Regions from separate parts of the Microbacterium sp. 01T413_2 genome, predicted to be linked through region 2. Evidence: predicted binding sites of a transcription regulator. Region 2 holds the regulator's gene; each other region holds the start of a gene.

Region 1 (9,947 bases), on a different contig from region 2:
CGTTGCGCGGCAGCACCTCGAGCACATGCGGCAGCTTGTTGGGGAAGCACGCCCGGAACAGTTCGGTGATCTGCGGATCGGATCCATAGTCGTCCACGATCCGCAGTCCGATCATGGTGCTGATGAGCATGCCCTCGGCGAGGAAGCTGCGCGCCTCGTCGGCTTCGAGGCCCACCTCGTCCCGGAAGAAGCGCCAGACCCTCGCGAACCCCTGGCGGGCCGCAGCTCCGATGGCCGGATTGCTGCCGAGGAGATAGGCGTGCGCGAGCGTCTGGTGCAGACCCCGCACCTCGATGAGGTCGACGTAGGCCTCCCCGATGCGCTTGCCGACGGGCTGCTCGCCGCCCTCGTCGGACGCGGCGAGCGCCTCGCGGAAGACCGACAGCAGGCGGTCGAGCGAGAACTCGATCGTCGCGAGGAAGAGGTTCTCCTTGGATCCGAACAGGCGCACGACATAGGGCTGACTGACGCCCGCGGCGCGCGCGACCTGGTCGGTCGTGGCCCCCTCGTAGCCGCGCGAGCCGAAGACCGTCAGCGCGGCGAGGATGATCTGCGCGCGCCGCTCCGGAGAGGAGAGACGGCGGCCGGAGTCGTCGCCGTGGGCGGTGTCCGTGGGCGCTGCGGATGTCATGCCGAAAGGTTATCAGCGAATGACTTGACTTTGTAATCATTCGATTACTACATTGACTCAAGCGCTAGTAATCATTCAATTACAACTGGAGCTTCCCATGACCGTTCCCTCGCCCGCCCCGGCCGCTCGCCGGAGCCGCAACACCCTCGCGCCCCGGCCATCGCGCCCGGTCGCGCTCGTCATCGCCGCCGCCTCCCTGCCGATGTTCATGGCGACCCTCGACAACCTCGTCATGACCAATGCCCTCCCCGTGCTGCACCGCGAGATGGGCGCCACGATCGAGCAACTGCAGTGGTTCGTGAACGCGTACACGCTGGCCTTCGCCGGCGCGATCCTCGTCGCCTCCGCGCTCGGCGACCGGTTCGGCCGCCGCACCGTGTTCGCCCTCGGCATCGCTCTGTTCGGGGCCGGCTCGCTGTTCGCGGCGCTCAGCACAGACCCGGGCCAGCTCATCGCCGCCCGCGCGGTGCAGGGGCTGGGTGCGGCCGCCGTCATGCCGCTGTCGCTCGCCCTCCTCACCGGCGCGGTGCCCGCCGCCCGCCGCCCGCTCGCGATCGGCATCTGGGGCGGTGTCTCCGGGCTCGGCGTCGCCGTCGGTCCGCTCATCGGCGGTGCCATCATGGAGGGCTGGAACTGGCAGGCGATCTTCTGGATCAACGTGCCCATCGCCGTGATCGCGATCCCGCTGGCTCTGATGGTGCTCGCCAACGACTTCGGCGCCCGCGTGCGCATCGACGTGCCGGGCGCGGTGCTCGCCGCCGGCGGCGTGCTGGCCCTCGTGCACGCGATCGTGCGCGGCAACGACGACGGCTGGGACACGATCGGCGTGATCGCCGAGCTGGCTCTGGGCGGCGCGCTCCTGATCGCGTTCCTCGCCTGGCAGCTGCGTTCGGCCGCGCCGCTCATGCCGCTGCGGCTGTTCCGCGACCGGTCGTTCTCGATCACGAACGTCGTCGGCTTCGCGTTCAGCTTCGGCACCTTCGGATCCGTGTTCATCCTGATCCAGTTCCTGCAGGTCGTGCAGGGTGCGACCCCGCTCGATGCCGCCGTGCAGACGACGCCGTGGACGCTCGCGCCGATGATCGTGGCGCCGCTCGCGGGCCTGATCGCGCCGCGCGTGGGCACGAGGGTGCTGCTCGTCACCGGCCTGCTGCTGCAAGGCGTCGCCCTGGGCTGGCTGGCCGCCCAGCTCGCCACAGACGTGCCCTACGCCGCTCTCGTCGCGCCCTTCGTCCTCGCCGGCATCGGCATGGGCCTCGTCTTCGCCCCCTCGGCGACGGCACTGCTCGCCACGCTCGGCCTGATCGACCACGCGAAGGCGTCGGGAGTGAACTCCACGCTCCGCGAGCTGGGCGTCGCCCTTGGCACCGCCGTGATGACGGCGATCTTCGTGGGCGCCGGCGGCCAGCTGCTGCCCGACCACTACGTCGACGCCGCTCGCCCCGCCGTGTTCACCGGCGCCGCGGTACTGCTGGTCGCCGCCGTCATCGCGCTCTGGCTGCCGGCTGGGCGCGGCGGGCACGCGGAGGATGGGATCGACGTCGAGGCGGAGGCCGCCATTCCGGAGGCTCTCGCCGCGGGTCGCTGAGCCCCCCTGCTCGCTGGTCGCGGATTGCGGTTCTGCGGCAGGGATGACCGCAATACGCGACCAGCGAGCAGGGCCAGGTGGACGACGAAGGCCCGGATCCGATTTCAGGATCCGGGCCTTCGGAGATCTCAGCGCTTGTAGTTCGGCGCCTCGACCACGATCTGCACGTCGTGCGGGTGCGACTCCTTGAGCCCGGCCGCCGTGATGCGCACGAACTTGCCGCGCGTCTTGAGCTCCTCGATCGTGCGCGCGCCGACGTAGAACATCGACTGGCGCAGGCCGCCGACCAGCTGGTACGCGACGGCGGACAGCGGGCCGCGGTAGGGAACCTGGCCCTCGATGCCCTCGGGGATGAGCTTGTCGTCGCTGGGCACGTCGGCCTGGAAGTAGCGGTCCTTCGAGTAGGACGTCTGCTTGCCGCGGGTCTGCATCGCGCCGAGCGAGCCCATTCCGCGGTACAGCTTGAACTGCTTGCCGCCCTGGAACACGATCTCGCCCGGGGACTCCTCGGTACCGGCGAGCAGGGATCCGAGCATCACGGCGTCGGCACCGGCGACGAGCGCCTTGGCGATGTCGCCGGAGTACTGCAGGCCGCCGTCTGCGATGACCGGGATGCCGGCCGGGCGCGCGGCGAGCGACGCCTCGTACACGGCCGTTACCTGCGGCACGCCCACACCGGCGACGATGCGGGTGGTGCAGATCGAGCCAGGGCCGACGCCGACCTTGACGGCGTCCACTCCGGCGTCGACGAGCGCCTGCGCGCCCTCGCGGGTCGCGACGTTGCCGCCGATGATGTCGATGTGCGCGAAGGACGGATCCGCCTTGAGTCGCTTGACGAGGTCGATCACGCCCTGCGACTGGCCGTTGGCGGTGTCGACGACGAGCACGTCCACACCCTTGTCGCGCAGCGCCTCGGCGCGCTCCCAGGCGTCGCCGAAAAAGCCGATCGCAGCGCCGACGCGCAGCCGGCCCTGGTCGTCCTTGGTGGCGAGCGGGTACTTCTCGCTCTTGTCGAAGTCCTTGATGGTGATGAGGCCGGCGAGCTTGCCGTCCTCGTCGATGAGCGGCAGCTTCTCGACGCGGTGCTTCGCGAAGAGCGCGATGACCTGTGCGGCCTCGACGCCGACGGGCGCGGTCACGAGGTTCTCGCTCGTCATCACGTCGCGCGCGAGCGTGGTCTGCTTGGCGGATCCGGAGACGAAGCGCATGTCGCGGTTCGTGACGATGCCGACCAGGCGGCCGTCGGGGTCGACCACGGGCAGACCCGAGATGCGGTACTTCGCGCACATCGCGTCGACCTCTGCGATCGTCGCGTCGGGGGTCGTGGTGATCGGATCCGTGATCATGCCGGACTCGCTGCGCTTGACGCGGTCGACCTGCGCGGCCTGATCGGCGATGGAGAGGTTGCGGTGCAGGATGCCCAGGCCGCCCTCGCGTGCCATGGCGATCGCCATGCGCGCCTCGGTCACGGTGTCCATCGCACTGGAGAGCAGAGGTGTGGCGACCGAGATCCGGCGCGTCACACGCGAGGAGGTGTCCGCCTCGCTCGGGATCACGTCCGTGTGCCCGGGCAGGAGCAGGACGTCATCGTAGGTCAATCCGACAAAACCGAACGGGTCGTGCTGCTCCATGGGTTGCGGGGCTCCTCTTCTGCGCGCGTGTATCGATTCTAAGTGCCGCGTGGGGTGCGGTATTCCCAGGAACGGACTCGTGGAGTGGACGCTCAGGGGCGCTCATCCGCGGCGCATGCGAGCGGCCGCCGTCACAGGGGGATGACGGCGGCCGCGGGGCGAAGAGGAGAACGAGGCCGATACCGGTCCCGCCGCCAGATCAGGCCGTGATCGTCGCGGTGCCCGTGCCGCCGAGAACCTCGGCGGTGATGGCGCCACCCACCGGCGCGACGTTGTTGAACGTCACCTTGACCTGCGCGGTCGTCGACGCCGTCACCTGGAAGATGACCGGCCCGCCGGCCGCAGGGTCTCCGCTGACGAAGCTCAGGCCGGACAGGCCCGAGTACGAGGCGGCCGTCGCGCCGTTCGCGAACGTGAAGGTGACGAGGGTGCCGGCCTTGAGGGAGCCGTCGACGTAGTTCGCGCCGTCGGTGTACTGGCCCTGGATCTTGAAGTTCGGGTTCGTGCCGACCTTCGGGTTCGCCGTCGCGGTCACTTCGGCGTAGTTCGCCACGGGCGCCGTCTCACTGGCGGCCGCGAGTGGCGTCGCCACCGCCGCGGCGATGACCGGCAGCGACCACGCGGCACCCTTGACGATGGCGCGGCGGGGTACCTGGCGTGCGGGAAGGGTATCGGGCATGACTGCTCCAGTTCTGTCTGCGTCCGTCGGGGCGGAGGCGGTGAGACCGCTCCCCGCGGGTGTCGGGGGCGGTGGTCCTCCGTCATCCAACCCGCGGATCCTCCCTCGGGAGCACCGAGCGCTCCACCCCGTCGACCCGCGTGCGAAGCCGGTCGTGTCAGGTATGACAGCGGCCTGGCAGGCCGGATCGTGCCGCCGCACGCAGGCGTGCAGGCGACGGCAGGTTCTCGGCCGCCATCGCCCTCGCCAGACTCGACCCGTTGCTCAGGCCGACCTGCACGGCGATGGCGTCGATCGTCTGCGGCGGCCGACCCTCCTCCTGCAGCAGGGCCACGGCGGCGGCCACACGGATGCGCCGGATCTCCTGTCGGATCGTCCGGCCCGACGACTGGAACTCGCGCTCCAGCTGGCGCAGCGACACGTTCACCTCGGCCGCCACCTCCGCGGGGCTGAGCCCCGCGTCCGCATGACGTTGCCGCAGGATCGCGGCGGCGCGCTGATGGATGGAGGGCACGGTCCCAGGCCCGGCGCCGACGGTCGCCCGCCGGATCACCACCAGGAGCATGTCGCGCAGGATCTGCGAGAAGCGCCCGCGCGAGAGCACATCGATCTCATCGTCGCCGTGCAGGGTGTGCACGAACGCTCCGATGGGCCGGAGCAATGCTGCGTCCTCGATGGGGATCGCCGCATTCCTCGGCAGCGAGAACTGCGGGATCTCGTCCAGGGGCATGCCGATGCCGATCACCTCACCGGAGGATGAGGACGACATGCGCACCGAGGCCGTTCCGGTCACCACGATCCCCTGGCCATCGCGGATCACCTGCCGGCCGTCGCGGGTGGGGATCTCGACGGATCCCCCGCGCACCAGGAACAGTCTCAGGCGTCCGGCAGCGACACCGGAGGCGCGGTCAGAGCCGGCGTCGTGCTCATGGACCGAGATGGTCACCGCGCCGAACACCAGGTGCTTCGGCGGCGCGGACGCGGCCGGAGTCCTCGCCTCACGGAGAGCCCGCGTGCTCGTGACGCTCGGCCGATCTCGGACGCTGCCCAGCCGGGCGACGACGTCCCCCGACGGAAGTTGCTGAACCAGCACGCTTGCCTCCCCATGGCTCCCCACGAGCCGTTCCGATATGCGGCGAGCCTTTCGGGCATCCGCACCTCGACTCGCCACAGAGGAAGGAGTCGGCGACCGGGAGGAGGTGACGCGCGCGTCGATCACAAGCGGGTCGCACGCACTCGGCGCAGGGAGGCGGACGCGGCCACAGCGAGGCCTGGGGTGCACGCGGGGCCGGCCCTGTGGGCCACTGGGGCCGGGAGCTCAGCGGCCCTGCTCGCTGCGCCATCGTCGCGCAGACCCGGATCTAAAGGACGCGGATCCCGCAGACGCCGATCCGGCAGACGCGGGATCCAGCAGACCCGGATCCGGTCGACCCCGATTCAGAAGGCGGCCGCCGCGAGTCGGTCAGGGCACGGGGATCGTGTCGGTGCCTGGGTGCGACGCCTCGACTGTTCCTCGGCCGGATCGGATCCGGCGGGCGGCGAGCGCGAGGTCGATCAGGAACACGGCGATCGCAACCCAGACGATCGCGAAGCCGATCCACCGCTCGGTCGGCATCGGCTCGTGCATGACGAGCACGCCGACCAGGAACTGCATGATCGGGGTGATGAACTGGATCATGCCGATCACGGTCAGCCCGATCCTGCGGGTGCCCGCGGCGAACAGCAGCAGCGGCACGGCGGTGGCGATGCCCGCGAAAGCGAGCAGGCTCGCATGGAGCGGGCCGTTCGCGCCCATCGTGATGCCGGTGGTGAGTCCCACGGCGATCAGCTGTACGACAGCGACCGGCAGCAGCCAGAACGACTCCAGGGTGAGACCGCTCACGGCGTCGACCGAGGGACCGATCTTCTTCTTGACGAGTCCGTAGATGCCGAACGAGGCGGTCAGCGAGAGCGCGATCCATGGGAAGGTGCCGTGGGCGAAGACGATCACCAGTACCGCGACGGTCGCGATACCGATCGCGACCCACTGCAGCCGGCGCAGCTTCTCCTTGAGCACGAACACGCCCAGCAGCATGGTGCCGATCGGGTTGATGAAATAGCCGAGGCTGGTCTCGACGATCTCGCCGTTCAGGGTGGCGAGGACGAACACCTGCCAGTTGATGTAGATCAGCACCCCGGCGAGCGCCGTCAGCGCCAGCAGTCGCGGCTGCCGGACGATCGTCATCAGCGGCTTCCAGCCTCGGGTGATCGCCAGCAGGATGAGGCAGAACACGAACGAGAGCGCGACCCGCCAGGCCACCAGTTCCCAAGGGCCCGTCGGCGCGAGCAGCAGGAAGTACAGCGGCAGCACGCCCCACAGCAGATACGCGCCGATCGCGGAGGCGACGCCCACGGTCTGGGCGCTGCGGGGGGTGGTGGTCACCGATCCACCTTATTGCCGCGCGGCGAGGAGGCAGGCCGCTGTGCGAGATGGATGGCCCTCGGATCCCGATCGGGTCCGTGACACGACGAAGGCCCGGATGCGCAGGGCATCCGGGCCTTCGAAACGTCAGTGGACGCTCAGCGCACCACGACGGCGAGCACGTCGCGCGCGGACAGCACGAGGAACTCGTCGCCGCCGAACTTCACCTCGGTGCCGCCGTACTTGCTGTAGAGCACGCGGTCGCCGACGTTGACGTCGAGCGGGACGCGGTTGCCGTTGTCATCGATGCGGCCGGGGCCCACGGCCACGACCTCGCCCTCCTGGGGCTTCTCCTTGGCGGTGTCAGGGATGACCAGGCCACTCGCGGTGGTCTGCTCGGCCTCGACCTGCTTGATGACGATGCGGTCCTCGAGCGGCTTGATGGAAACCGACACGGTCTACCTCTTTCTTGACGGTTCAAGACTGATTAGCACCCTCAGCCTGAGAGTGCTAACGACAGTCTAGGCACATCGCTGGCACTCATGCAATCAGAGTGCCAACCTGCCCCTGCCGTCCGCCCCCGCGCCGAGAGCACACGCACTCGCCGACTGCACTGCGTGTTGGCGCGAAGAACGTGTGCCCTCGCCGACAGCGCGTGCACTCGACGGGCCGGTCCGCGCATGGCGGACGGATAGCCTGGACCGCGTGGATATGAGCGAACTGCGAACCCTGCTGACGCCCGAGGCGCTGCGGGCGATCGACGAGCTCGGCGAGATCGGATCCACGGATGCGGCCGCCCGCGCGGTCATGCGCCTGCGGGCGGAGGGACACTCGCCCGAGTTCGTGTCCGCCGTGGTCGGCCAGGCGCGACTGCGCACGAAGGGGGCGGCGAAGTTCGGCGAGTTCGCGGACCGGATGCTGTTCACGCGCGCCGGCCTGGAGCAGGCGACCAGGCTCGCGGTCGCCGCGCGTCATGCCGGCCGGATGCGCGCCGCCGGGATCGCGCACGTGTCCGATCTCGGGTGCGGCATCGGCGGCGACGCGCTCGCCTTCGCCGGCGCGGGACTGCGGGTCACGGCCGTGGATGCCGACGAGGTCACGGCCGCGCTGGCGGCGTACAACCTGGCGCCGTTCGGATCCGACGCCGAGGTGCGGCACGGGTTCGCGGAGGATCACGCGCCCTCGACCGCTGGAGACGGCGTTTCGTCTCGGTCGCCTTCGGCGTCCTCGCTCAACGACCCCGGAGGGGCGACCGAGGCGGTGTGGCTGGATCCGGCACGGCGCAGCGCGGGGCATTCCGAGACCCGTCGCGTCTCCGCAGACGACTACTCCCCCTCGCTGGACTGGGCATTCGCGCTCGCCGCGCGCATCCCCACCGGAATCAAGCTCGGGCCCGCCCATGACCGGGACACGATCCCCACCGACGTCGAGGCGCAGTGGGTGAGCGCGGATGGTGACGTCGTCGAGCTGGTGCTGTGGTCGGGCGAACTGGCGCGCGGAGGTGTTCGGCGAGCTGCGCTCGTGATGCGCGGCGACCGCGCGCACGAGCTGACCGCCCCTGCCGACACGGAGGACGCCGAGGTGCGGGAGCTCGGCGCCTATGTGCACGAGCCCGACGGCGCCGTGATCCGCGCCCGCCTGATCGGCGACCTGGCGCGCAGCCTCGACGCGGGCATGCTGGATCCGCACATCGCGTATCTGACCTCCGATGCTCCTGCCGACAGCCCGTTCGCCGCATCGTTCCGGGTGCGCGAAGTGCTGCCGATGAACCCGAAGGCGATCGGATCCGCCCTCAAGAAGTCGGGCATCGGACGCCTGGAGATCAAGAAGCGCGGCGTGGACGTGGATCCGGCCGCGTTCCGCAAGAAGCTGAACCTGCGCGGCTCCGCGGAGGCGACCCTGATCCTCGTGCGCATCGGCGACAGGCGGCATGCGATCCTCGCGGACCGGGTCTGAGAGCCGTCATGGCGCCGTGAGGAGTCCCTCGACCCCGACATCGGCGTTCTCCGTGATGATGAGATACGGCACGGCGTACACGGCGAAGCGCATCTCGATGATCGCGGAGGGCCGGTCCCGCGTCGCGGCCAGCTCTAGCCTGACCACCGTCCCGCGGGGATCCACAGGCTCGGTGAAACTGAGAACCTTCGACGAGCCGTCATACGTGCTGCCATCCGATCCGCACGCCCGCTGCGTTTCGGGGGCCTCGACGATCAGGCATTGGGATGTTCCGCTGTCCGCGTAGCCGCGCCAGATCGTCAGCCCCCGCCAGCGCCCGACGATGGACAGCCCCTCGAGCTGCTGCTCGGCCGAGATCCTCGCCGTCGCCGCGATCTCCGCGTCGCTCATCCCCTGGTTCATCGTCCGCGACTCGGCCTCCCAGCGCTGGATGGCCCCGCCGGGGAACCCTCGTCCCGCGAGGAACACGACCCCTCCGTAGCCGACCTGCACGTTGCGGCCCGAAGCCGGAGCAACGGTCGTGTTCACCTGAAGGGAGTACGGATTCTTCTTGAGGTCCTCGATCCGCTGGCACTGCCGCTCCATCGGCAACCCCGGCACGTCCAGCGCGGCGCAGCGCAGTTGTCCACCCACCTCCGTCCAGGTCCACAACAGGGCATCCGCCTGCCGATCGAGCAGCAGTACGCTCCCGGGGTCGTACTTCGCGTCGTGGAGGAGCGTGTCCCGCCGCTCAGCCTCGCCGGACCGGAGGGCGAGCCCCACGTCGGGCGGGCGCGGGATGGCCCAGCCGATCAGCAGACCGACGAGGATCAACGCCGCCGCTGTGCCGATGAGGTAGCGAGGGCGCTTCCCGCGGCCGGTGGCGAACCAGGCGACTACCCGTTCACGAGCTGTCCCGAACGGCCGACTCCGTCCCGTTCCACCGACGATCACGCCGGATCCGTCAGCGAGACGGGACATCGTCGGCGGATCGGGCGCGAGCGGTGGGGAGCCTTCGTCTCGGTGCGCTCGCCCCGGAACAGGTTGGGCGCCTGACGTGGGGAGCGTCCCTTCGGCAGGCT
Region 2 (9,947 bases):
CGGTGCGCTGCTCGTCGTATTCGGTGTACGCATCCACGATGCGACCCACCAGCGAGTGGCGCACGACGTCGTCACTCGTGAGCCGTGAGAAGTGGACGTCGTCGATGTCCTTCAGCACCCGGGTCACGACGCGCAATCCGGAGGCGCCCTGAGGAAGATCGATCTGGGTGATGTCGCCTGTGACGACCATGCGCGTGCCGAACCCGAGCCTGGTGAGGAACATCTTCATCTGCTCGGGCGTGGTGTTCTGCGCCTCGTCCAGCACGACGAACGAGTCGTTCAGCGTCCGGCCGCGCATGTACGCGAGCGGGGCGACCTCGATCGTGCCGCTCGCCATCAGCTTGGGGACGATCTCGGGATCCATCATCTCGTTCAGCGCGTCGTAGAGCGGGCGCAGGTACGGATCGATCTTGTCGGTGAGGGTTCCCGGCAGGAATCCGAGCCGCTCCCCGGCCTCGACGGCCGGGCGGGTGAGGATGATCCGCTCGACCTCCTTGCGCTGCAGCGCCTGCACCGCCTTCGCCATCGCGAGATAGGTCTTACCGGTGCCGGCGGGGCCGATGCCGAACACGATCGTGTTCTCATCGATCGCGTCGACGTATTCCTTCTGGCCGAGGGTCTTCGGCCGGATCACGCGACCCCGCGTCGACAGGATCGCCTCGCCGAGGACCTCGCTCGGGCGCACGCCCTCCCGCTCCAGCATCCGCGCCGACTGCGCGACATCGCTGGGGACGAGTGCATGCCCGGAGCGCGTCAGCTCGATGAGCTCATCCACGAGCTTCTGCGCCGAGCGCACCGCGGCCGGCTCGCCGGTCAGAGTGACCTCGTTGCCGCGCACCAGCACGTCGACCGCCGGATGCTCCTTCTCGAGCATGCGCAGCAGCCGGTCCTGTGGTCCGAGCAGCTGCACCATCGCGACCCCGTCCACCTCGATGCGGGCGGAGGTCACGGACTGGGAGGGCGCGACGCCCTCGGCCGTGTCGTCAGAAGCCAACGAGCTTGTTCTCCTCAAGATTGCCGAGCACGTGGGCGTGCACGTGGAAGACGGACTGCGCGACACTCGCGCCGTTGTTGAAGATCAGGCGGTACTCGCCGTTCGCGTGCTCATCGGCGATCTCCTTCGCCGCAGCGACCATCTTCGCCATGAGTCCGGGGTCGCCTGCGGCGAGCTCGGTGACGTCGCGGAACTGCTCGGACTTGGGGATCACGAGCACATGCAGAGGCGCCTGCGGGTTGATGTCGCGGATTGCGAAGACATCCTCGGTCTCCAGCAGGATCTCGCCGGGGATCTCCCCGTTCAGGATGCGCGTGAAGATCGAGGGTTCGCTCATGGAATCAGTCTATCCGCGCGGTGCCGGGCGGCGTCGGCTACCAGCGCCCGCGCGCCACGTTCAGCACCGCGATGGCGGCGGGGCCCGCGGTCGAGGTGCGCAGCACGGTGTCGCCCAACAGCACGCGTTCCGCGCCGGCGGCGACAAGACGCTCGATCTCCTCGGGGGCGATCCCGCCCTCGGGGCCGACGACCAGCACGATGTCGCGCTCGTCCGGGACGAGGGCGGACAGCGCCGCAGGCGCCGTCGGGTCCAGGATCAGCACCCGCTGCGTCGCCGCACGGCGCGCCAGATCGGCTGTCGCTTCGACGGATGCGACCTCCGGGATCCAGGATCGGTGGGCCTGTTTGGCGGCCTCGCGCACGATCGTGGCCCAGCGTTCCCGGCCCTTCACCGCCTTGGCCCCCTCCCACCGGGAGACGCTGCGCGCCGCCTGCCACGGAACGATCTCGTCGACGCCGAGCTCGCACGCGGCCTGCACCGCGAGCTCGTCGCGGTCGCCCTTCGCCAGCGCCTGCACGAGCAGGATCCGCGGATCCGGTCTCGGATCCTCCCTGCGCGACAGAATGCGCACCTCCACCAGGCCGGGGGCTGAGGACGCGACCTCGCCCTCGAGCCAGACGCCCGCCCCGTCTCCGAGCGTGATCGGCTCCCCGATCCGCACCCTGCGCACGACAGCGGCGTGCTTGGCCTCGGCGCCGGTGAGGGCGAGGACCGAACCGGCCGCGGCCGCCGTCGCGTCGGGCGTCACGAAGTGCAGGGCCATCGCGGGTCAGCCCCGGAAGCGGTCGCGCAGTTTGGAGAACAGCCCCTGGTGGAACTCGGCCAGCTTCGGCGCCGGTGCCTTGGTGCGCTTGGCGAAGTCCTCGATGAGCTGGCGCTCCTTATGGTCGAGCTTGGTCGGGGTCAGCACCTGTACGCCGACGCGCAGGTCGCCGCGCTGGGTTCCGCGCAGCGGCGTGACGCCGCGGCCCTTGATCGTCAGGACGTCCCCCGACTGCAGACCCTGGCGGATCTCCAGATCCACGGGTCCGTCCAGCGACTCGATGGTCGTGGTGGTCCCGAGGATCGCGTCGCTCATGGCCACCTCGAGCGTGGCGAGGAGGTCATCGCCGTCGCGGCTGAAGCGGGCGTGCGGGGAGACCGTGACCTCGACGTACAGGTCGCCGTTCGGGCCGCCCGCGCGGCCTACCTCGCCGGATCCGGGCAGCTGCAGGCGCAGGCCGGTCTCGACGCCGGCGGGGATGTCGAGGCCGACGGTACGGCGCGAACGCACCCGTCCCTGACCGTTGCAGGTCTGGCACGGGAACGGGATCGTCGTGCCGAAGCCCTCGCAGGAGCCGCACGGCGCGGTCGTGATGACGTTGCCGAGCAGGCTGCGCACCTGCTGCTGCACGTGTCCGGATCCGCCGCAGATGTCGCAGGTGACCGGTGAGGTGCCCTCCTGGCAGCAGGAGCCCTGGCACGTCTCGCACAGCACGGCGGTGTCCACGTCGATGTCGCGGTGCACACCGAACACGACGTCGCCGAGCTCGAGCGTGACCCGCACCAGCGCGTCCTGGCCCCGCTCCCGGCGCGAACGCGGCCGGGCCGCGCGCGCCCCTCCGCCCCCGAAGAAGGTCTCGAAGATGTCGCCGAAGCCACCGAACCCACCGAAACCGCCGTTGCCGTTCTGGTCGCCGCCCATGTCGTAGCGGCGCCGCGAGTCGGCGTCGCTCAGCACGTCATAGGCGTGCGTGACGAGCTTGAACCGCTCCGCCGCATCCTCACTGGGGTTCACGTCGGGGTGCAGCTGACGCGCGAGCCGTCGATACGCCTTCTTGATCTCGTCCTCGCTCGCATCGCGCGAGACGCCGAGAACCTCGTAGTGATCCGTCACCATCGCCTTTCCGGGCCGCCGTCGGCGGCATGCGTGTTCGTGCGGCCGATCAACGGCCGGTCTCATCCTCTTCGAGCAGCTGCGACAGGTAGCGGGCCACGGCCCGCGCCGCCGCGAGGTTGCTCGGATAGTCCATGCGGGTCGGCCCCATCACGCCCACGCGCGCGGTACCGCCATGCGTCAGGTAATCGCTCGCCACGATCGAGGCCTCGCCGAGGCCGAACGCGGCGTTCTCCGTGCCGATGCTCGCCGCGAGTCCGTGCTCGTCGACGTGCATCTCGCTCATGAGGCGCAGCAGCGTCACCTGCTCCTCGATGGCCTCGAGGAGCGGATGGATGCTGCCGCGGAAGTCGTGCTCCCGGCGGGCCAGGGTCGCCGCCCCCGCCATGACCAGGCGCTCCTGCCGGAACTCCGCGAGCTCCTCGGCAACGGCGCGCAGCAGCGCACCAAGGGCCGCGTCGATCCGAGGGCCGTACGAGGTCTCCGCCGCCGCCTCCACGCGCTCGGCACCGCGGCGCACCGAACGGCCGGTCAACAGCTCGGTGATGACCGCGCGGAGCACGCCGAGCTCTGGCTCGTCGAGCTCGACCGGCAGCGGCACGATCCGCTGCGACACACCGCCGGCGTCGGTGACCAGCACGATCAGCAGCCGGCTGGGGCCGAGGGCGACGAGCTCGACGTGCGTGACGTGCGCACGAGCGAAAGACGGATACTGCGCCAGCGCGACCTGGCCGGTGAGGCGTGTGAGCACGCGCACCGTGCGAACCATGAGGTCATCGAGGTCGGCAGGATCCGCGAGGAAGGCCGTGATCGCGTTGCGCTGTGCCGAAGAGAGCGGTCGCACCTGCGCGAGGTGGTCGACGAAGACACGGTATCCCTTGTCGGTCGGCACGCGCCCGGAAGAGGTGTGCGGCGCCGCGATGAGGTCCTCGTCCTCGAGCTGGGCCATGTCGTTGCGGATCGTGGCCGCGGACACGCCGAACGCGTGCCGCTCCACGATCGACTTGCTGCCGACCGGCTCGTTCGTCTCCACGTAGTCCTCGACGATGGCACGGAGCACCTGGAGTCCGCGTTCTGAGACCATCACTCCTCCTCACCGTTGGCACTCGTGCGACCTGAGTGCCAATCCTATCCTGCCGGGCCGGGAGCGGACCGAGGATACGACACTCTTAGGATGTGGCCATGGGTCAGGACGTCGTGCGCACCAGGATCTCCTCCGGCGACCTGCTCGGCCGACGTGACGTCGGTATCGATCGCTACCTCGGCGTGCCGTACGCGGCGCCCCCTTTCGGCGAACTCCGCTTCCGGACCCCGCAACCGGTGGAACCCTGGTCTGCACCTCGCGACGCCGAGACATTCGGTCCGACGGCCCCGCAACTGCCGTATGCAGGGGCGACCGCGGAGATCCTCGGCAGCGTCCGCATCGACGGCGACGGCATCCTCACGGCGAACGTCTGGGCTCCGGCCGACGCGAACTCGGCCCCTGTCGTGCTGTGGATCCACGGCGGCGCACTCGAGCGCGGCACGGCGGCACTGTCGATGTACGACGGCACGGCGTTCGCCCGCGACGGGGTGGTGTTCGTCAGCGTCGGCTACCGGCTGGGGTCCGAGGGCTTCTCGGTGCTCGAGGGGGCGCCCCGCAACCTGGGGCTGCAGGACGTTGCGGCGGCCCTGCACTGGGTGCGCGACGAGATCGCGGCGTTCGGCGGCGACCCGAATCGGATCACGCTCATGGGCGAATCCGCGGGCGGCGCGCTCGTGGCAGCGTTGCTCTCCCGGCCCGACACCCGCGCGTTGGTGCGCGGCGCGATCGTGCAGTCCGGACCGCTGGAGGCGCAGACGCCGGAGCGCGGCGGACGCGTGACCCAGCAGCTCGCGAAGCGCCTCGGCGTCGCGGCGACGCGCGAGGCATTCACGTCTCTCACTCCGGATGCCCTGCTCGAGGCACGGCGCGCGCAGTCCGCCGGATCCTCCCCGCTCGGCGGTGCCCCCGGCTTCCAGCTCGTGCTGGATCCCGATTCGCTGCCGCGATCACCGCACGAGGCGCTCGCCGACGTCGATGTGCCGCTGTTGATCGGCACCAACACCGACGAGTACCGTCTGTGGTTCCCGCCGGAGGCGCTGGCCGCAATCCGGCCGTCGAAGCTCCTGCTCGCGCGGCTCGCCCTGCGGATCCCGGCCGCAGCCGCCAGGGCCGTACGTGCCGACCATCCTGGAGGTAGCACCGGGGAGGTGTTCGGCCAGCTCGCCACAGACCTGTTGCTGCGCGCGCCGGCCGCCCGGGTCGCGCGCGCCCGCACCGCGCAGACGTTCGTGTACGAGTTCTCGTGGCCGAGTCCGGTGCGTGACCTGCGCGCCGCGCATGCCCTGGAGATCGGGTTCGTGTTCGACCGGCTCCGCGATCCCGAGAGCGCCAAGATCGCGGGCACCGCGCCCCCGCAGGCCCTGGCCAGCGCGATGCACGACGCCTGGGTGCGCTTCATCCGCGACGGCGATCCGGGATGGCCGGCGTTCGACATGCAGCGCACCGCGGCGCTGTTCGATGGCGCAGGCGAAGGGCCCGTCATCGGCCCGCAGCGAAGGCAGACGGTGCTGGATCTGCTGCCGGCACCCAGGGGCTGAGCGTCGTCCGCCTCCGCTCACTGGTCGCGAATTGCGGTTCGCTGCGGCGAATGAGCGCATTTCGCGACCAGTGAACGGCCTGCGCCGGATCAATCCGTCAGCGCGCGCACCACGGCGTCGGCGAGCAGCCGTCCGCGCAGCGTGAGCACGAGGGTGCCGCGCAGTGCGGGACCGGCTTCGACGAGGCCGTCGGCGATGAGCCCCGCGACCCTGGTGCGGGCGTCGGCCGCGATGGCGTCCAGCGGCATGCCCTCCGCCATGCGCGAGCGCAGCAGGATCCGCTCCAGCAGGGCGGCATCTGCATCGGGCCGCTCCGTGCCCGCTGCCGGTGACTCCCCCACCGCGAGCCGCTGCGCGTACGCGGCAGGGTGCTTCACGTTCCACCACCGCAGGCCGGCGACGTGGCTGTGCGCCCCGGGCCCGAAGCCCCACCAGTCCGTGCCGCGCCAGTACGCCATGTTGTGCCGGGAGCGCTGATCCGCGGCACTGCGACCGACCTCGGTCGAAGGCCGACGGGCCCAGTTGCTCACCTCGTACCAGTCGAACCCGGCCTCGCTCAACAGGCTGTCGGCGAGCTCGTACATGTCGGCCTGCAGGTCGTCGTCGGGAGCGGGAACCTCGCCGCGCCGGATCTGACGGGCGAGTTTCGTGCCGTCCTCGATGATCAGCGCGTACGCGGAGATGTGATCCGGATCCAGGGCGATTGCGGTCGTCAGCGAGGAACGCCAATCCTCCAGCGACTCCCCCGGTGCCCCGTAGATGAGGTCCAAGCTGACCGCGAGCCCTGCGGCGCGGGCCGCGTCGACCGCGGTGCGCACGTTCTCCGGCCGGTGCGTGCGGTCGAGCGCCGCGAGCACGTGCGGCACGGCGGACTGCATCCCGATCGACATCCGGGTGACACCGGCGGCCGCGAGCTCCTCGGCCACCTCAGGGGTCACCGTGTCGGGGTTGGCCTCCACGGTCACTTCGGCATCGGCGGCGATGCCGAACGCGCCGACCACGGCGCCGAGCATGCGGCCGAGGTCGCCCGCCGGCAGCAGCGTGGGCGTCCCGCCGCCGAAGAACACCGTGCTCAGCGGGCGGAGCGGACCGCGCTCGGCCAGCACGTCGCGGGCGAGGGAGATCTCCTGGATCAGGGTGTCGGCGTACGTGTCCTGCCGCGCACCGCGCAGCTCGGACGCCGTGTACGTGTTGAAGTCGCAGTAGCCGCAGCGCACCCGGCAGAACGGCACGTGCAAATACGCGGAGAACGGCGCGTCAGGATCGATCGGCAGATCATCCGGCAGGCGGCCATCCGCGGGAGCCGGATCCCCGAGCGGCAGGGGGCCGGCCATCAGGCCGTCCTCCCCGTCAGCAGAGACCCCATCAGAGGGGCGTCGCGTACAGCGGGGAGATCGCCCGCAGGTACCGAGCGAACAGCTCGCGACGGCGGCGCTTCACCAGATACGGGAAGCTGCGGTACAGAAAGCTGTTCGGTCGGTCGAAGGCGCGCACCGTGAACCACACCTCGTCGGCGTCGTTCCACTCGATGTCGAACGACTCCTCGCCGCTCACCACGGATCCGGCGACCGTGCCCAGCACGAACCCGATCCGGTGGGTCTGCTCCGTCACCGAGATCACCCGCAGCTCGGCGTCCGCACGCATGCCCGACACCCGTCCGTGCAGCTTGAGAGTCATGCCGGGGCCCACCCACGGCGTGCCGTCCTCGTCGTAACGCGGCTCCACCTCGGTACGGCTCGGGGCGATCGGGGCGCCCTCGGCGTCGAAGCTGACCCCGGCGTACCCGGGGCTCGATGCCGGACGCACATCCGTGAGCTGAAGACCCGCCGCACGTTGCGCCGTCCAGGACAGCAGGGCGTCGCCGGCGGTGCGGAACCGCTCTTCGCCACTGCCCAGCCGCCACGACTCCTCGGCGGGAATGCTCCGCTCCGGCGGATACTGCATCAGGTCGGGCGCGTGGGTTGCCCCCACGGCGGCATAGTCCACCGTTCCTTCTCGGAATGTCCCGCGACGCATGACAACCACCCTACTTGCTGGCCCCGGCGCCCCACCCAGGTTCTCCCAAGGGTGGGGTGCATCGCGCGCAGCCTACTTCTTGTCCTTGCCCTCGACATCTCCCGAGAGCGCGGCGATGAACGCCTCCTGGGGGACTTCGACGCGGCCGACCATCTTCATCCGCTTCTTGCCCTCCTTCTGCTTCTCGAGGAGCTTGCGCTTACGGGTGATGTCACCGCCGTAGCACTTGGCGAGCACGTCCTTGCGGATGGCGCGGATGGTCTCGCGGGCGATGATGCGTGCGCCGATCGCAGCTTGGATCGGCACCTCGAACTGCTGACGCGGGATCAGCTTGCGCAACCGCTCGGCCATCATCGTCCCGTAGGCGTAGGCCTTGTCGCGGTGCACGATCGAGCTGAACGCATCGACCTTCTCGCCCTGCAGCAGGATGTCGACCTTGACCAGGTCGGACTCCTGGGATCCCGAGGGCTCGTAGTCGAGCGAGGCGTAGCCCTGCGTCTTGGACTTCAGCTGGTCGAAGAAGTCGAACACGATCTCGCCGAGCGGCATGTTGTAGCGCAGCTCGACGCGCTCCTCGGAGAAGTACTCCATGCCCAGCAGGGTGCCGCGGCGGGACTGGCAGAGTTCCATCACGGTGCCGACGTAATCCTTGGGCAGCAGGATGGCCGTCTTCACCATCGGCTCGGAGACGGATCCGATCCGCCCGTCGGGGTACTCGCTGGGGTTGGTGACGGTGACCGTCTCGCCGGTGTCGGAGGTGAGCACCTCGTAGATCACGCTCGGTGCGGTCGTGATGAGGTCGAGGCCGAACTCGCGGGACAGCCGCTCCGTGATGATCTCCAGATGCAGCAGGCCGAGGAAGCCGCAGCGGAACCCGAAGCCGAGTGCGACCGAGGTCTCCGGCTCGTACTGCAGCGACGCGTCGGAGAGCTTGAGCTTGTCGAGGGCCTCACGCAGCTCCGCGTAGTCGCTGCCATCGATCGGGTAGATGCCGCTGAACACCATGGGCTTCGGGTCGGTGTATCCGGCCAGCGCCTCGGTCGCGGGCTTGCGGGCGTTGGTGATCGTGTCGCCGACCTTCGACTGGCGCACGTCCTTCACGCCGGTGATCAGGTAACCCACCTCACCGACGCCGAGGCCCTTGGAGGGCACCGGCTCTGGGCTGGAGACGCCGATCTCCAGGAGCTCGTGGTTGGCTCCCGTGGACATCATCTGGATGCGCTCGCGCGGCGACAGCTTGCCGTCCACCATCCGCACGTAGGTGACCACGCCGCGGTAGGAGTCGTAGACCGAGTCGAAGATCATCGCGCGCGCCGGGGCGTCCGCATCGCCGGACGGCGCCGGGATCTGCTGCACGAGACGGTCCAGGAGCTCCTCCACGCCGACGCCGGTCTTGCCGGAGACCCTCAGCACATCCTCGGGGCGGCCGCCGATGAGATCGGCGAGCTCCTTGGCATACTTCTCGGGCTCGGCGGCGGGCAGATCGATCTTGTTCAGCACCGGGATGATCGTGAGATCGTTCTCGAGCGCGAGGTACAGGTTCGCGAGTGTCTGGGCCTCGATGCCCTGCGCGGCGTCGACGAGGAGGATCGCGCCTTCGCACGCGGCGAGCGAGCGGGAGACCTCGTAGGTGAAGTCGACGTGCCCCGGAGTGTCGATCATGTTCAGCGCGACGGTCTCGCCGTCGACCTGCCAGGGCATGCGCACGGCCTGGCTCTTGATCGTGATGCCGCGCTCGCGCTCGATGTCCATGCGGTCCAGATACTGCGCGCGCATGTCGCGGTCGGAGACCACGCCGGTGATCTGGAGCATCCGGTCGGCCAGCGTCGACTTGCCGTGATCGATGTGGGCGATGATGCAGAAGTTGCGGATCTGCTGCGGAGGCGTGGCGGCCGGCTGCAGCGGAGTGAGTGCGCGAGGTGACATGGGGTCCTGAACGATGCGGGGTCCGGCGGGCGGATCGGGCTGACCCGGGCGAAACGGGTATCCCTACGATTCTACGGGAGTGCCGGATGCCCGCGGAGGCGGCCGCTCCCCGCGGGCGGGTTCCGCGGCAGGCGAGCCCGATATACGGCATCACGCCCGGCCGATGATAGTCT
Region 3 (3,523 bases), on a different contig from region 2:
TAACTGGCGACGACGGCGATCAGCAGGGAGGCGCGCAGAGGCTTGGACGAGGGCGAGTCGTCGCCCGTCGTCGCTGCGATGGCCGCACCCAGTCGTTCTCGGTCCTGTCCACGCAGCTCGATCAGGCGCCAGGGCCGCAGCGAGGAGTGATCCGCGACGCGGCCGGCGGCCGCGATCAGCGGCAGCAGCTGCTCGCGGGTCGGCGCGTCCGGGGTCACCTTGGACCAGGACTGCCGACGGCGAACGGCTTCGAGTGCGCTCATGCCCCGGTCGCGGAATCGTCCGGCTGGAACGACAGCGCGATCGAGTTCATGCAGTATCGGTCGCCGGTCGGCGTGCCGAATCCGTCCGGGAAGACGTGGCCCAGATGCGAACCGCAGTTCGCGCAGCGCACCTCCGTGCGCAGCATGCCGAGACTGTTGTCCTCGATCAACTCCACGGCTTCAGGCCGGACCGACTCGTAGAAGCTCGGCCAGCCGCAGCCCGAGTCGAACTTCGTGCCGCTGCGGAACAGCTCGGCGCCGCACGCGCCGCAGGTGTAGAGGCCGGCACGGTGCTCGTCGAGCAGCTCGCCGGTCCACGCCCGCTCGGTCGCGGCCTCGCGCAGCACGGCGTACTGCTGCGGGTCGAGCTCGGCCCGCCATTCGGCGTCGGTCTTGGTCACGCGGTGCGACATGGATCCTCCCGGGGTCGGATCCATTCTCGCGCGTTCCTGGCCGTGGAGGGGCGGCGGCCGGGCGCGCCGTCCGGGCCGGGCGCCGACGGCGACGTAGCCTGATGGGGTGACCGACCTCCTCAGCGACCGCGAGCGTGTGATCCTCGCGTTCGAGGCGCGGCGCCCCGGGCACTCCAGCGCCAAGGAGGAGGCGATCCGCGCCGAGCTGGAGCTGACGCCGGCGCGCTACTACCAGCTGCTGGACCGGGTCATCGAGTCTGAGCAGGCGCTGATCGCGGATCCGATGCTGGTGCGTCGACTGCGCCGGATCCGAGACGACGCGGCAGCGCGGAGATCGGGTCGCACCGCGCTGTCCGCCGGCTGAGGCGCAGCCGCGCTCGAGATCGACGGCCTGTCGTTCACCGAAACCGCAGCAGGACCCCGGATAACATCGGGGGATGCCAGAATCCGCCCGCGACCGATTCGACGTGATCCCGCACGCGCAGGGACGCGTCGGCGCCCACCGTGCCGAGAACCCCGGGATGCGCGGCTGGTTCGTGCTGCTGTGGGCCGCAGTGGCGACGGCGGTGCTGATCGCCGTCGGGATCTTCGCCGCGATGCTCGCCATGGGCCGGATCAGCTTCGACGGCGGTGCGCCGGTGCCCACGGCATCGCCGACCGCTACCGTGGCGGCGCCGACGCTGGACACGTCGTACGCCGTCCTGGTGCTGAACGCGACCGGCGTGAACGGGCTCGCCGCGAGCACGCGCGACACGATCGTCAACGCCGGGTTCGCCGGCGGCTCCGTGGCGGCGAGCGATGCCGACACCCAGGACTTCCCCGCGACCACGGTCTACTACAAGACCGAGGCGGACAAGCCTGCGGCCCAGGCGCTGGCTGCCCTCATCGGCGCGACGAAGGTCGCCCTGAGCGATCGGTACGGCGACGACGTCGTGACCGGCCAGAAGCAGCTCACCGTGGTGCTCGGGCTCGATCTCGCGAAGAACGCACCGACCACGGAGCCGACCCCCGCCGACACGTCGGGCGACGGCTCGGCGGGCTGAGCCCGGACGCTCTCTCTACGGCTTGCACTCACAGGGGTCGAGTGCCAGACTGGGTTTAGCACTCGACTGATCTGAGTGCTAAAACCCAATGTCTACGTCCASGAGGGACGACAGAACTCATGGCAAAGATCATCGCTTTCGATGAGGAGGCCCGTCGCGGTCTCGAGCGCGGCCTGAACATCCTGGCCGACGCGGTCAAGGTGACCCTCGGCCCGCGTGGCCGCAACGTCGTGCTCGAGAAGAAGTGGGGCGCCCCCACGATCACGAACGACGGCGTGTCCATCGCCAAGGAGATCGAGCTCGACGACCCGTACGAGAAGATCGGCGCGGAGCTCGTCAAGGAGGTCGCSAAGAAGACCGACGACGTCGCGGGTGACGGCACCACCACCGCAACCGTGCTCGCCCAGGCGCTGGTCCGCGAGGGCCTGCGCAACGTGGCCGCCGGTGCCGACCCGATCAGCCTGAAGAAGGGCATCGAGAAGGCCGTCGCCGCCATCACCGCCGAGCTGCTCGCCTCCGCCAAGGAGATCGAGTCCAAGGAGCAGATCGCCGCTACTGCGTCGATCTCCGCCGCCGACCCGGAGATCGGCGAGCTCATCGCCGAGGCCATCGACAAGGTGGGCAAGGAGGGTGTGGTCACCGTCGAGGAGTCCCAGACCTTCGGCACCGAGCTCGAGCTCACCGAGGGCATGCGCTTCGACAAGGGCTACCTGAACCCCTACTTCGTCACGGACCCGGACCGCCAGGAGGCTGTCTTCGAGGACCCGTACATCCTCATCGCGAACCAGAAGATCTCGAACATCAAGGATCTTCTGCCCGTCGTCGACAAGGTGATCCAGGACGGCAAGGAGCTCGTCATCATCGCTGAGGACGTCGAGGGCGAAGCCCTTGCGACCCTGGTGCTGAACAAGATCCGCGGCATCTTCAAGTCCGTCGCCGTCAAGGCTCCGGGCTTCGGTGACCGCCGCAAGGCGCAGCTGCAGGACATCGCGATCCTCACCGGCGGCACCGTGATCACCGAGGAGGTCGGTCTCAAGCTCGAGAACGCGACCCTCGACCTGCTGGGCCGTGCGCGCAAGGTCATCGTCACCAAGGACGAGACCACGATCGTCGAGGGTGCCGGAGACGCCGAGCAGATCGCCGGTCGCGTGACCCAGATCCGTCGCGAGATCGAGAACACCGACAGCGACTACGACCGCGAGAAGCTGCAGGAGCGCCTCGCCAAGCTCGCCGGCGGCGTGGCCGTCATCAAGGCGGGCGCGGCCACCGAGGTCGAGCTCAAGGAGCGCAAGCACCGCATCGAGGACGCCGTCCGCAACGCGAAGGCCGCCGTCGAGGAGGGCATCGTCGCCGGTGGTGGCGTCGCCCTGATCCAGTCCGGCACGAAGGCCCTCAACGGCCTCGAGCTCACGGGCGACGAAGCGACCGGCGCGAACATCGTGCGCGTCGCGATCGAGGCGCCGCTCAAGCAGATCGCCCTCAACGCCGGTCTCGAGCCGGGCGTCGTCGCGCACAAGGTCTCCGAGCTCCCCACGGGTCACGGCCTCAACGCCGCGACCGGCGAGTACGGCGACATGTTCGCACAGGGCATCATCGACCCGGCCAAGGTCACCCGCTCGGCGCTGCAGAACGCCGCGTCGATCGCCGGCCTGTTCCTCACCACCGAGGTCGTCGTCGCCGACAAGCCGGAGAAGGCTTCGGCCATGCCGGCCGACCCGTCCGGCGGCATGGACTTCTGAGTCCAGCCCCCTTTCGAGAAGGCCCCCGGGATTCGTCCCGGGGGCCTTCTCCGTCTGCGGAGCCG

Evidence for each region. Region 2 encodes HrcA, which represses chaperone genes, less so after heat shock. Its sites were predicted from a motif close to TTNGCACTCGNNNNNNNCGAGTGCNAA; they were not measured.
Region 1: a site for HrcA is predicted at 7,464-7,490, ahead of groES (co-chaperone GroES). Genes of this name have one in related genera too.
Region 3: a site for HrcA is predicted at 1,775-1,801, ahead of groL (chaperonin GroEL). Genes of this name have one in related genera too.

Annotation. Positions count from the first base shown of each region.
Region 1 covers NZ_JBFTQL010000010.1:70,341-80,287, forward strand. The annotation lists gene AC1DMN_RS07850 (TetR/AcrR family transcriptional regulator) at 1-631, opposite strand, end outside; gene AC1DMN_RS07855 (DHA2 family efflux MFS transporter permease subunit) at 729-2,219, shown strand; gene guaB (IMP dehydrogenase) at 2,348-3,850, opposite strand; gene AC1DMN_RS07865 (hypothetical protein) at 4,050-4,529, opposite strand; gene AC1DMN_RS07870 (helix-turn-helix domain-containing protein) at 4,687-5,622, opposite strand; gene rarD (EamA family transporter RarD) at 5,992-6,951, opposite strand; gene groES (co-chaperone GroES) at 7,089-7,385, opposite strand; gene AC1DMN_RS07885 (class I SAM-dependent methyltransferase) at 7,636-8,886, shown strand; gene AC1DMN_RS07890 (hypothetical protein) at 8,893-9,947, opposite strand, start outside.
Region 2 covers NZ_JBFTQL010000024.1:39,998-49,944, reverse strand. The annotation lists gene AC1DMN_RS13320 (PhoH family protein) at 1-913, opposite strand, end outside; gene AC1DMN_RS13315 (HIT domain-containing protein) at 984-1,331, opposite strand; gene AC1DMN_RS13310 (16S rRNA (uracil(1498)-N(3))-methyltransferase) at 1,369-2,097, opposite strand; gene dnaJ (molecular chaperone DnaJ) at 2,104-3,210, opposite strand; gene hrcA (heat-inducible transcriptional repressor HrcA) at 3,260-4,294, opposite strand; gene AC1DMN_RS13295 (carboxylesterase/lipase family protein) at 4,393-5,832, shown strand; gene hemW (radical SAM family heme chaperone HemW) at 5,922-7,166, opposite strand; gene AC1DMN_RS13285 (DUF1990 family protein) at 7,198-7,848, opposite strand; gene lepA (translation elongation factor 4) at 7,921-9,774, opposite strand.
Region 3 covers NZ_JBFTQL010000022.1:902-4,424, reverse strand. The annotation lists gene AC1DMN_RS12270 (nitroreductase family protein) at 1-263, opposite strand, end outside; gene msrB (peptide-methionine (R)-S-oxide reductase MsrB) at 260-676, opposite strand; gene AC1DMN_RS12260 (DUF3263 domain-containing protein) at 783-1,040, shown strand; gene AC1DMN_RS12255 (LytR C-terminal domain-containing protein) at 1,114-1,719, shown strand; gene groL (chaperonin GroEL) at 1,839-3,458, shown strand.